Linked DNA regions of Rhodohalobacter sp. SW132. The protein of the gene in region 2 interacts with the protein of the main gene of each other region in a pairwise test. Links are inferred from orthologs where the notes say so. Each region holds a gene or a part of one and is shown on either strand. Other genes may lie near its edges.

The links. Proteins that work in one complex are often made in the same cells at the same time.
Region 1: the proteins of rlmN (region 2) and ftsZ interact in binary tests that used the Escherichia coli proteins (3 or more experiments, as listed by UniProt). The link is inferred for Rhodohalobacter sp. SW132 from one-to-one orthologs.

The regions. Positions count from the first base shown.
Region 1 is NZ_QUOK01000013.1:54,328-59,064, forward strand. What follows is about bases 1-2,831. They hold ftsZ (cell division protein FtsZ), read left to right. Parts: upstream 1-668; coding sequence 669-1,994; downstream 1,995-2,831. Other genes in these bases: ftsA (cell division protein FtsA), read left to right, coding at 1-531; pckA (phosphoenolpyruvate carboxykinase (ATP)), read left to right, coding at 2,489-2,831. In the rest of the region: more of pckA, read left to right, coding at 2,832-4,093; DYD21_RS18880 (GAF domain-containing SpoIIE family protein phosphatase), read left to right, coding at 4,480-4,737. UniProt on the Escherichia coli protein: Essential cell division protein that forms a contractile ring structure (Z ring) at the future cell division site. The regulation of the ring assembly controls the timing and the location of cell division.
Region 2 is NZ_QUOK01000006.1:202,642-208,630, forward strand. The notes cover bases 1,812-4,709. They hold rlmN (23S rRNA (adenine(2503)-C(2))-methyltransferase RlmN), read left to right. Parts: upstream 1,812-2,651; coding sequence 2,652-3,767; downstream 3,768-4,709. Other genes in these bases: DYD21_RS13010 (hypothetical protein), read left to right, coding at 1,812-2,463; DYD21_RS13020 (tagaturonate epimerase family protein), read right to left, coding at 4,003-4,709. Outside these bases: DYD21_RS13000 (DUF3047 domain-containing protein), read right to left, coding at 106-876; DYD21_RS13005 (hypothetical protein), read left to right, coding at 1,073-1,573; more of DYD21_RS13010, read left to right, coding at 1,573-1,811; more of DYD21_RS13020, read right to left, coding at 4,710-5,250; DYD21_RS13025 (rhamnogalacturonan acetylesterase), read right to left, coding at 5,379-5,989.

The DNA of each region.
Region 1 (4,737 bases), on a different replicon or contig from region 2:
GATATAAAAATGGGGCTGAGTGTACTTGATGACCAGGCCGAAAAACTAAAACATCAATATGGTGAAAGTTTCGTGGATATGATTGAACAGGATGAATCAATTACCATCCCCGGAATTGCAGGCCGCCCTCCGAAAGAGATCACCAAGAGTATTCTTGCAAAAATTATCCAGGCACGGATGGAAGAGATACTGGAGATTATAGCCATTGAAGTGAAACGCAGCGGATATTCCGATTCTCTAAGTGCAGGGATCGTGATTACGGGCGGAGGTTCACTCATCAAAAATGTATGCCCTCTCGCGAACGAAGTACTGGGAATGGACGCAAAAGTGGGCCGGCCCCTCGGTCTTGCAGGCGGGCTTACAGAAGAGGTGGACAGCCCGATTTACGCCACAAGTGTAGGCCTTGTTCTGCACGCCCTGAAAACAGGTGAATCTAATGAACAGGTTATCGGCAAAAGCCGTGACAAGAGTGTGGAACAAGTGATGTCCAAAATTACCGACAGGATGAAAACATGGTTCAAAGAACTTTAGCAATCCAGAAAAAAGTTCTGCCCGGCAAATGCCAGACAAGAGGCAGAACAAATAGCAACAGCCGCACAATGCGGTTTAATAGATACACAACCAGCAATCTACAGAAACATTTATAGCAATCTAAAAGGAGTAAACAAATGAATAACATAACACCAAGCTTTAGCTTTGACGAACAAGGTCAGGATAACGCAAAAATAAAAGTAATAGGCGTTGGAGGCGGCGGCGGAAATGCCGTCAACAACATGATTAACAAGGGGCTGGACAGCGTGGAGTACATTGCGCTGAACACCGATGCGCAGGCCCTGAAAAACAATAAAGCCGATGTGGCGATCCAGGTAGGATCAAACCTTACCAGCGGACTCGGTGCAGGTGCACGTCCCGAAATCGGACGCGAAGCTGTAGAAGAGAACCGCCACGATCTGGATGAGGCAGTCGATTCAGCCGATATGATTTTTATAACCGCCGGTATGGGCGGCGGAACAGGTACAGGCGGTGCCCCCGTAGTCGCCGGAATTGCCAAACGGAAGGGGATTCTCACCGTGGGAATTGTCACTACACCGTTTACAAGCGAAGGAAAAGTGCGGATGAAATACGCGCTGGAGGGAATCACCGAGCTCAAGAAAAATTGCGACACGGTTATTGTAATTCCCAATGAGCGGCTCCTGGATATTTCCGACGAAAACACCACGCTTATCGAAGCGTTCGAGATGGCTAACGAAGTCCTCTATAACGCAACCCGCGGTATTTCAGACCTGATTTTGATGCCCGGACTGATTAACCTCGACTTTGCCGATGTACGCACAACCATGATCGACGGTGGCGCAGCCATTATGGGTTCAGCTACCGCTAATGGCCCCGACCGTGCAGAACTCGCAGCCCGTGAAGCGATCAACTCTCCCCTGCTCGACGGGGTAAGCATCCGTGGTGCCCGAAATGTACTTGTAAACATTTCTGCCGGACGAAATCTCGGTATGCGGGAAACAACAACGGCCACAAGCATAATCCAGCAGGAAGCCGGTGATGATGCAGAAATTATACTCGGTACAGTGCTCGACGAGTCGTTTGATGAGGAGATGCGTGTAACCGTTATCGCCACAGGTTTTGATCTGAGTGATGATCGTACACGAGCAAAAATTGCTCCCAATTCCGAAAAAGATCAGAAAAAAGAGTCGTTAACTTCCAGCCTGCCAAAGGCAAAACAGGTAGGACGAACATACAATAATAAAGATGGTCAGTTTTACAAAGGGGAAGGAAACCTCAAAGAGCTCGACTCACCGGCCATTCATCGCCGGGAACTGAAATATATCCACTCCAATGAAATGGAGGAGGAAAGCGAGAACGCATCTGAAATCCGCAGGGCACGGCGAGAAGCAAGCGGTAATACCCTGCTGAACAACCGTGAAGAGAAGATCGACAAACGCGATACAGATCAGCCCGCATTTCTGCGAAAAATCATGGATTGATGACGTCTCTGTAGAATTGCAACCATTCTTATAAATATAGATGGGTATGCTATGCCCATGCTATAGATTGCTAAATCAAAAAGGAGTTCCTTTGATCGGGAGCTCCTTTTCTATTTTATATTGATTTGTGGCATCGATAAAACTTCGGGGAGTCATCGGATGAGTTTTTTTAAAAAAATTGAGTCGCATTGAATCAATATATAATTCATAGATGCCTCATCCGAGGATTTACTATCTATAGCTCACAACTAACATGACAATAGGCTGAATTCGCAGATCAGAAAATAGCTAATCTCAAGATTCTGTCTCTCCATTCATCAACAATCCAACATCATACCTTACATATATTTTTTAGCACACTAAAATATTAAAAAAGCGCTTCCTTAAATATTTTGAAATTTCATTATATTTTGATGAATTCTTAATCAAAAGTTCACTCAATTTTGCTATTTATTAGATGAGTACTTAACACTCACCAAAAAGACGAGAGTAATATGAGCAAGCAAACATTCGACCTCACCAAACATGAAATAACTGTAAAAAATATCATCAGAAATCCCGCGCCAGGGAGATTCTATGAAGATGCAATCAAGTACGATCCGGGATCTGTTATTACCGACAACGGCTCACTGGTTGTACGGTCAGGTAAACGAACCGGACGTAGCCCCGCCGATAAACGGGTTGTTAAAACTGCCAATATCAGCGACGAAATCTGGTGGGGAGATATCAACATTGCCCTGGACGAGCACACCTATAAAATCAATCACAAAAGAGCCACCGATTACCTGAATACATGCGAGCGGCTGTATGTAATTGACGGGTTTGCCGGATGGGATCCAAACTACCGGCTGAAAGTCAGAATTATTGCAGAGCGTCCCTACCACGGCCTCTTCATGCATAACATGATGATCCGTCCATCAAAAGAAGAGCTTGAAAATTTTGGCGATCCTGATTTTGTAGTCTTCAACGCAGGTAAATTTCCGGCCAACACGTTTACGGAAGGAATGACATCAGATGCCAGTGTTGACGTTAACTTCGAAACAAACAGCATGGTCATTCTCGGTACGGAATACGCCGGTGAGATGAAGAAAGGAATCTTTTCTGTGATGCACTACCTGATGCCCAAAAGAGAAGTCCTCTCCATGCACTGTTCGGCTAATGAAGGAGACGAGGAGGAAGATGTCGCGCTGTTCTTCGGCCTCTCCGGAACCGGTAAAACTACGCTCTCAGCCGACAGCAGCCGAAAACTAATCGGTGACGATGAGCACTGCTGGAGCGATGACGGCGTGTTTAACATCGAAGGTGGCTGCTACGCCAAAACCATCAATCTGTCCCGCGAGAACGAACCGGAAATTTATGACGCGATTAAGTTCGGCACCGTTCTGGAAAATGTCGGATACGATCCCGATACGCGAAAAGTTGATTACACCGACACATCCATCACTCAAAACACGCGGGCGTCCTACCCGATTGAGTACATCAACAATGCGAAAATTCCATGCACCACAGGGCATCCGAAAAACATCATTTTCCTTGCATATGATGCATTCGGTGTACTTCCCCCGGTAAGTAAACTCACTCCGGAGCAGGCGATGTATCACTTCATCAGCGGATACACCGCAAAAGTAGCCGGAACCGAGATGGGCGTAACCGAACCTCAGGCAACATTCTCTGCCTGTTTCGGAGCCGCATTCCTGATATGGCCTCCAAGCAAATATGCCGAAATGCTTGCCGAAAAAATGAGAGCACACGGTTCAAAAGCGTGGCTGGTCAACACAGGACTCACCGGTGGCGGATACGGAACAGGCCAGCGGATCGACCTGAAGAGTACACGGGCAATTATCAACGCCATTCATGCAGGAGACCTGGATGATGCTCCAACCGTTAAAGATGAAGTATTCGGCTTTGAAATTCCTACAGAATGCCCCGATGTTAAATCAGATATTCTGATTCCTAAAAACACCTGGGATGATGTGGATGCCTACAACAAACAGGCCGAAAAACTGGGTAATCTCTTTACCAAAAACTTTGAAAAGTTTGAAAAAGAGAGCAGCGAAGAGATCATAAACGCAGGGCCAAATGTAAAGCAACCTGCCTAACCGATTCAACCTAATATTATAAAAACCGGCAGCTCTGTATCATTAATTCAAGAGCTGACCGGTTTTTTTTGATCTAATCCCATCTTAACTATTCAACAAATAATAATCTATTCCGGTTTTCCATCTATCTCCTCATCAAAACCGGTCAAAACCTTACAGATTTAGAATTAATACGATATCAGGTTTTGTTCCTCAAGTATCCTGTCAGGGCCGGGTACTGGGTGGATTTAAATCGCCTGCCAGCAGAAACAATGTGCTAACGAGGCGGCGAGGCAAGGTTGTCAAAAATGGCATATGACTTATCATTGATATAATATTATTTAATATAATAGACTATTAATGAATTTTAAATTATACTACTGTTTTACACTATACTGCCTATTAAAATGACTGAAGACAGCAAATATCTTTTAGAGGAGAACAAACGCCTTCGGAGAGCAGTTGATGAGTTGGCAATACTGAATGATCTTGCCCTGGCCATAAGCGGCAGCCTGGATAGTGAAAAAATTATGCGTTCAATAATCAGTAAATCTATTCGTGCACTAAACGCAGAGCAGGGAGACATCACACTGATAGATGAGGAAAAGTCAAATCCTACTCATACGCTTGTCAGAAGTATGATTACTACTAGTGAACATTCTCCT
Region 2 (5,989 bases):
AGGTTGTTAGAGTCCAATACAACTTGCGGAAATGTGATTATTATGGAAGCCATCGGGTAGTTCAGAGGATTGCATCATATCATAAAACAAGCAATGAAATGTACTTCAATTTCGGATAGGATGTAATTCAAAATTGTCATAATCCGCTTTTGTAAAGGATCGGGTATCATCAGATGCGCTTAAGATCAGAAGAGCAATTGGCCGCCGCGGAGGTTTCTCACCAAAAAAGTGTTTGTAATCTTCCACCAGATTCCGCTCAAAAGTCTGCCACTCGCCCCTGTTCTCCAGTCCTGTACCTACCACCACAATACGCTGGTTGCCCCTCAATTTTGAGAATTCTGACCCAACGGGGTGTTTGGAACTCCAGGTATATCGAATTGTGATTGGTACGGTCCTGAAAAACAAGCGGCCGGTATCGAACACCACGTATACACTTGCGGCCACATCATTCCGGCTGCTGCTGTTCTCATCACCGCCTTCAGGAATATCAAAAATACGCCAATCCCACTTCAGAATCGGAGTCTCATGTATATCAAGCCCTTCTTTATCAATCAATGGGAAATTGAGATGTTTGGCTTCTATACCTTCAAACCTCAAAAATTTATTACTGTTTTCCTTTACAACACTGTACTTATATCCGCTTCTGTCGCGCTCACTGTAAGTCGCCGGTATGGCATCTCCGTCACGGTTATACCATTCGTCTGGAATAGTGCCAACTTCGTAGTGCTGAAAGTCCTCGAGATACACAACTCCGTTATCACCAAAACGAATGTTATTAATCGCATCTCCGTCAAAATCCTGAGCAACCACCACACCGGTTATACCAAACGAAAGAAGTGCTGTGATGAATACTTTACTTATTTCTTCTAAAAACATTTCTGTAGATTTATATATCGGGAATATTTCTTATTTTCGCATCCACAACGGAAAAGCTGAGCGTAACGTATCTTTATATCTGTTTAAGTTTGCATGAGGTATTAAGTTCCCGTCATCAAACATACGCACAAATTCTGTTTTTGTTAAACCTGATCTGCACAGACTTCTATAAATTCCGTTAAACAGCAAATTTATTATGAATCAATCCTTTGCCAGGCGGGGCATCAAAGTAATTGGAGTTACCCTGCTGATCTATGCGCTCCTTGTTGCACCGCATGAAGGTGAATTCTGGCCATTTAGTATTTACCCGATGTTTTCCCAGGCCGGCAATCCGTGGACCCGCGCGATGGTTCTGGATGTCACCGATAAACCGGAAATGGATATCTGGGAAGAGCACCTGCTGCAAAACCGAACTGCCGATGTGGTTCCTGTAGGAACCTATGGAGTAGACCAGATCGACTTCTCCAACTTCGTAACCAAAACAGAACACTGGACCGAACAACGCCAGCGGGCGCTGATCCATATGTTTGGCAGCGAGGCCATTGCCGGCAGACGCTGGATGGTGACAAAAGTTCGGGGAGAATTGATCGGGCGGGATTCGGTTGCCATTGAGATTAAGCCATTTATTCTGATTACCTCTGACAGTACCTTCACGAATCCCAACCTTCCGGCATCAGAGTATGGGAGGATTGAATAATGAAGTGGACAGAAAAAATCTCGTATCAGCTTTTTGAGCCTGATCGTGATCAGTCACCCGGTGAAGTGATCTTCTTTAAGCTTTTCGAACTATTTGTCATCTACTATACCATACGCTTCGCCTGGGAATGGGGAATATACACCGAACTCAGAAATACAGAAGTTGTACTGGCGCTCGGAGTTGCCAATTATTTTGATATTTCCATTTTCTTTGAGAACTATCTCGCAATTATCAACGCAGCTTTCATCACCATACTGTCGGTTGCATGCTATTTCAGGCTCGGGTACAAATGGCAATATATGGTTGTGATGGTGCTGCTGCATGTTCAGTATGTTGCCCGCTTTTCACAGGGTGAAATTCCGCATAGCCAGAACCTGATCGGAATGTCGGTTTTATGCTTTGCGATTGGTGCCATCTGGTTTCCCGATAAGAAGCAGATGCCGCGTTTTGTGATGGGTTCAATCATCTTTTTTATAGGTTTGGGATATACATCAGCCTTCTTTGCAAAATTGATTGGAACCGGAATCAATTGGTATGATGGCCGTCATCTCTGGCTCTGGATTGGTGAGAAAAGCATTGATATACTCTCACGTGAAGGTGTTTACAACCCAAACTTTTTACAATCGATGGCGCTGCAAAGTACGGCTGTAGCATCAGTTATACTTCTCATTGGATGGTTCACGGAGTTTATCGGGTTTACGATGTGGTGGAAAAAGATCAGACCCTACACAACTGCCCTGCTGATCGGAATGCATTTTGGCATCACAATGACCATGAACATCCGGTTTGATGCATTCGTAATTCAACTGATCTTAGTCGGATTTCCGTGGTACATCCTCATCGATCGTTACGTAAAAACCACACCCCGGATGTTGCAAAAATGGCTCTAAATTACAGGTAATCATTTTTTTTGGTTTCAATCTACCTAACCGGGTTCTTCCTGTAAGCGTCAACTCACGTGAGCATCTGACCTGTTTTTTTGCTCCTACGTTATCAGAAACAGCACCTGGCCGATGTAACGATACTTCGAAAAGCAGTATAGCTGTAGATTCCACTCATTCCTTCGTATATTACACAGATGGAAAAAGAACTGAACGTAGCAAAAAAAACTGATCTCAAGTCACTCACAACAGCGGAATTGAAGGAGTTTACCGATGATCTCGGTTTGATGGGCTATCGTGCCGATCAGCTCACACAGTGGCTTTATCAAAAAGGAGCTTCTTCATTTGATGAAATGACGAATCTCTCCAAAGATCTCCGCTCAAAACTGAACGAAATAGCTGAAGTTCGCCGAATCCGCATTCACAGTAAGCAACAGTCGAAAGATGGCACCATCAAGTTCTTGTTTGCGCTCGACGGACCGGAAGAATACAAAGTTGAGGCTGTACTCATTCCTGATTTTTATCCGGACGGTGCCGCAAACCGGCTGACAGTCTGTGTATCCTCACAGGTGGGCTGCATGTTTGGCTGCTCGTTTTGTGCTACGGGTAAAATGGGATTTTTCCGAAATCTCACACACGGCGAAATTGTTGACCAGGCGCAGATTATCAATGAAGTAGCTGAGGAGAAGTATGGAAAGAAAATTACCAATATTGTCTATATGGGAATGGGCGAACCACTCCATAATTTCAAAGCAGTTACTGAATCTGCGCGAATGATCTCGAGTCCGTTAGGTATTGATCTCTCCCCAAAACGAATTACCGTATCTACTGTGGGGCTTACCAAACAGATCAAACAGCTTGCAGATCTTGACCTTGGCGTAAATCTTGCAATCTCTCTCCATGCGGCTGATGACGAAAAACGAAACGAAATCATGCCGATCAACAGCAGCCTGAATCTTGAAAAACTGGAAGAAGCAGTACGCTATTTCTTCGACCGAACCGGCCTTTCACTTACGTATGAATATCTGCTTTTTGATCATTTTAACGATGATTATGCAGATGCTAAAAAGCTCGCTTCCATAGCTCGCTGGGTTCCAGCAAAAGTAAACATCATCATGTACAACAATGTGGCCGGTGTTGAGCTGAAGCGCGTACGGGAAGAACGGCTCAACCGGTTTATGAAGGAGCTGGTGAAACAGCGTGTAACGGCAACCGTCCGCCGCAGCCGCGGTGATGATATTGATGCCGGATGTGGTCAGCTTGCCATCCGGGAAGGTCAGAAAAAAGGAAAAAGCCTGGCAAAGGAGAATTGAGAGATCAGAGAAACAGCCAGGGAACTGCTATAACTCTGCCGTAACTTGTTTTTTCACCTCCCTCCTTACCCGACAACTTCCCGCCATCGGTTCGGATGAGTGGGTAAACCCAAATTTCTTTAGAACCTCTTTTTAATAGAAGTCACCTTTCCATTTAGGTTCAATTCTAATCCTACCTGTTAGAATTCAAATAACAATCCAAAGTTTGAAGAATCTATTCATACAGCCAGCCAGCTTATCCTACAAACAGTGGCTTGATATGACGCTGGTACAAATTGTCAGTTACGCGAGCTGAGATTCGGGACTGATTTTCCACCAACAGATTGATGAAGGATTCACCCTGCTCAGCCGCAATTTTATAGGAGCAATGAAAAAACTGCCTCAGCCCGGAATGAAATTTTGGATGATCCGGATTATGCTCAACAGCATCTACGATCTGCTGACCGGTCCATTTAGAAAACTCAGAAGGTGTTGGCAGCTCTGATTTATTTATATCAATCACAGGAAGATAGGGACCGGTTAACTCATCATACCGGTTGTAAGCCTCACTGTATATTTTATACACCATATTGAGACCTTCTTCGCCCGATTCTGCCAGGCCAATCAGTTCCTCGAGCCAGGTAGTTCCTGATGTTTTCAGATGAAGTCCTGTATCGTGATCTGTAATCAATTCCCGCATTTTAGGATACAATGAGAATTTATCACTGCCTGAATGTACACTTAGTTTCAGATTATCCGGAAGGTTAAACTCTTTTATGGCATAGTCGATGACCCACAGATCTTCATCAAATTCCTTAACGAATTGGTCGATATCACCCACATAATCCACGCCTTTATAAAAATCACCCGTAAATTTGGGCGCAATGGTGTGTAGCTGAACATCATGATCTGCCAGGGCTTTCAGGATAAAAAACAGTTCTACGGGTGTTTGGGGAGTTTCAACCTCGTCCATTGAAATTTCAAAGACCGCTTCACCATTAGTTTTATTATTTTTGATGTATTGATACAGTTCAGCAGCTTCCTGGATTGCATGAAGATATTGATCACACCAATTTTGAAGAAAAGTTTCACTTACATTGAATGATTTTGAGATGCCGGGAATCGATACCTCACCGGTTAGTGATTTATTGTTGTTGATAAATTCTTCTTTATCAGATTCATCTGCTGGTTTCCCAATGTAATCAGCCACGTCAATGGTGAAAAAATTTGATGACTGAATGTAGGGATCCACGATTTTTCTTGTGATGTGATCGGCATCCACAAAATAGGGTTTATCCCATTTTAATTTCTTTATGGCGGAATCAGCCTCCTCCCTCACTTCATCATGATTTGTGCCTATGATTTGATGCTCTCGATGAGATTTATTCCACACGGGATAGATCGTAACACCATCACCATTATTCGCATTTAAAACTGCTTTTAATTGTGCTTCGCCTTCTTGTCCAAATCTGTCACCGGTGCCAATTGAGTATTTTCCTAACATATTCAGTTATTTTTGATTTAATCGATGCTTTTTTTATCTGTGATGTCAATGGGGCAATAGTCTGTTCCTTTGATGCACTTTTCCCAGTGACCTTTATGGTTCGTTATTCAACTATATTTTTTATATCACTACTGTACAATTTTTTGTTTAAGATCAAGGTTTAATTCCCTGATACTCTCTATTACAAGTTCCGCCATTTTTCTGGCTCCCAGTTCATTAAAGTGTGTATCATCTTCGAGTCCATTGGGATAATTCGGATTTTGACCGGGTTCAAGATGATTGTAAAAAAACCTGGATTTTTCGGGTCCCAGACTTTTTAAAAGCTCCTGGCTTTTTCTGTCCATATCAATCAGCGGTACATTTTCAGATTGTGCTACTTCACGCATCAGTTCGGAGTACAGCTCGTGAGTATCCACTAGGTCACCGTTTTGATCAAAATGCCGGCGCGCAATCGGGGTTAGCAATACAGGTTGCGCATTACGCGCCAAAGTTTCTGTGACGTATTTCACCAGGTTCGTTTGATACTCTTCTTTAGTAGTGGATTGTGGTTTTGATTGAACTTCATCATTATGACCAAACTGAATAAATACGTAGTCCCCTTCATTCAGATTCTCTTTTATGGGATCCCATCGGCCTTCTTCCAAAAACGTACGCGTGCTTCTTCCATTTCTGGCGTGATTCTCAACCACAACATCAGATTCGAAATAATGTGCAAAGGGTGTACCCCAGCCAGTTTCGG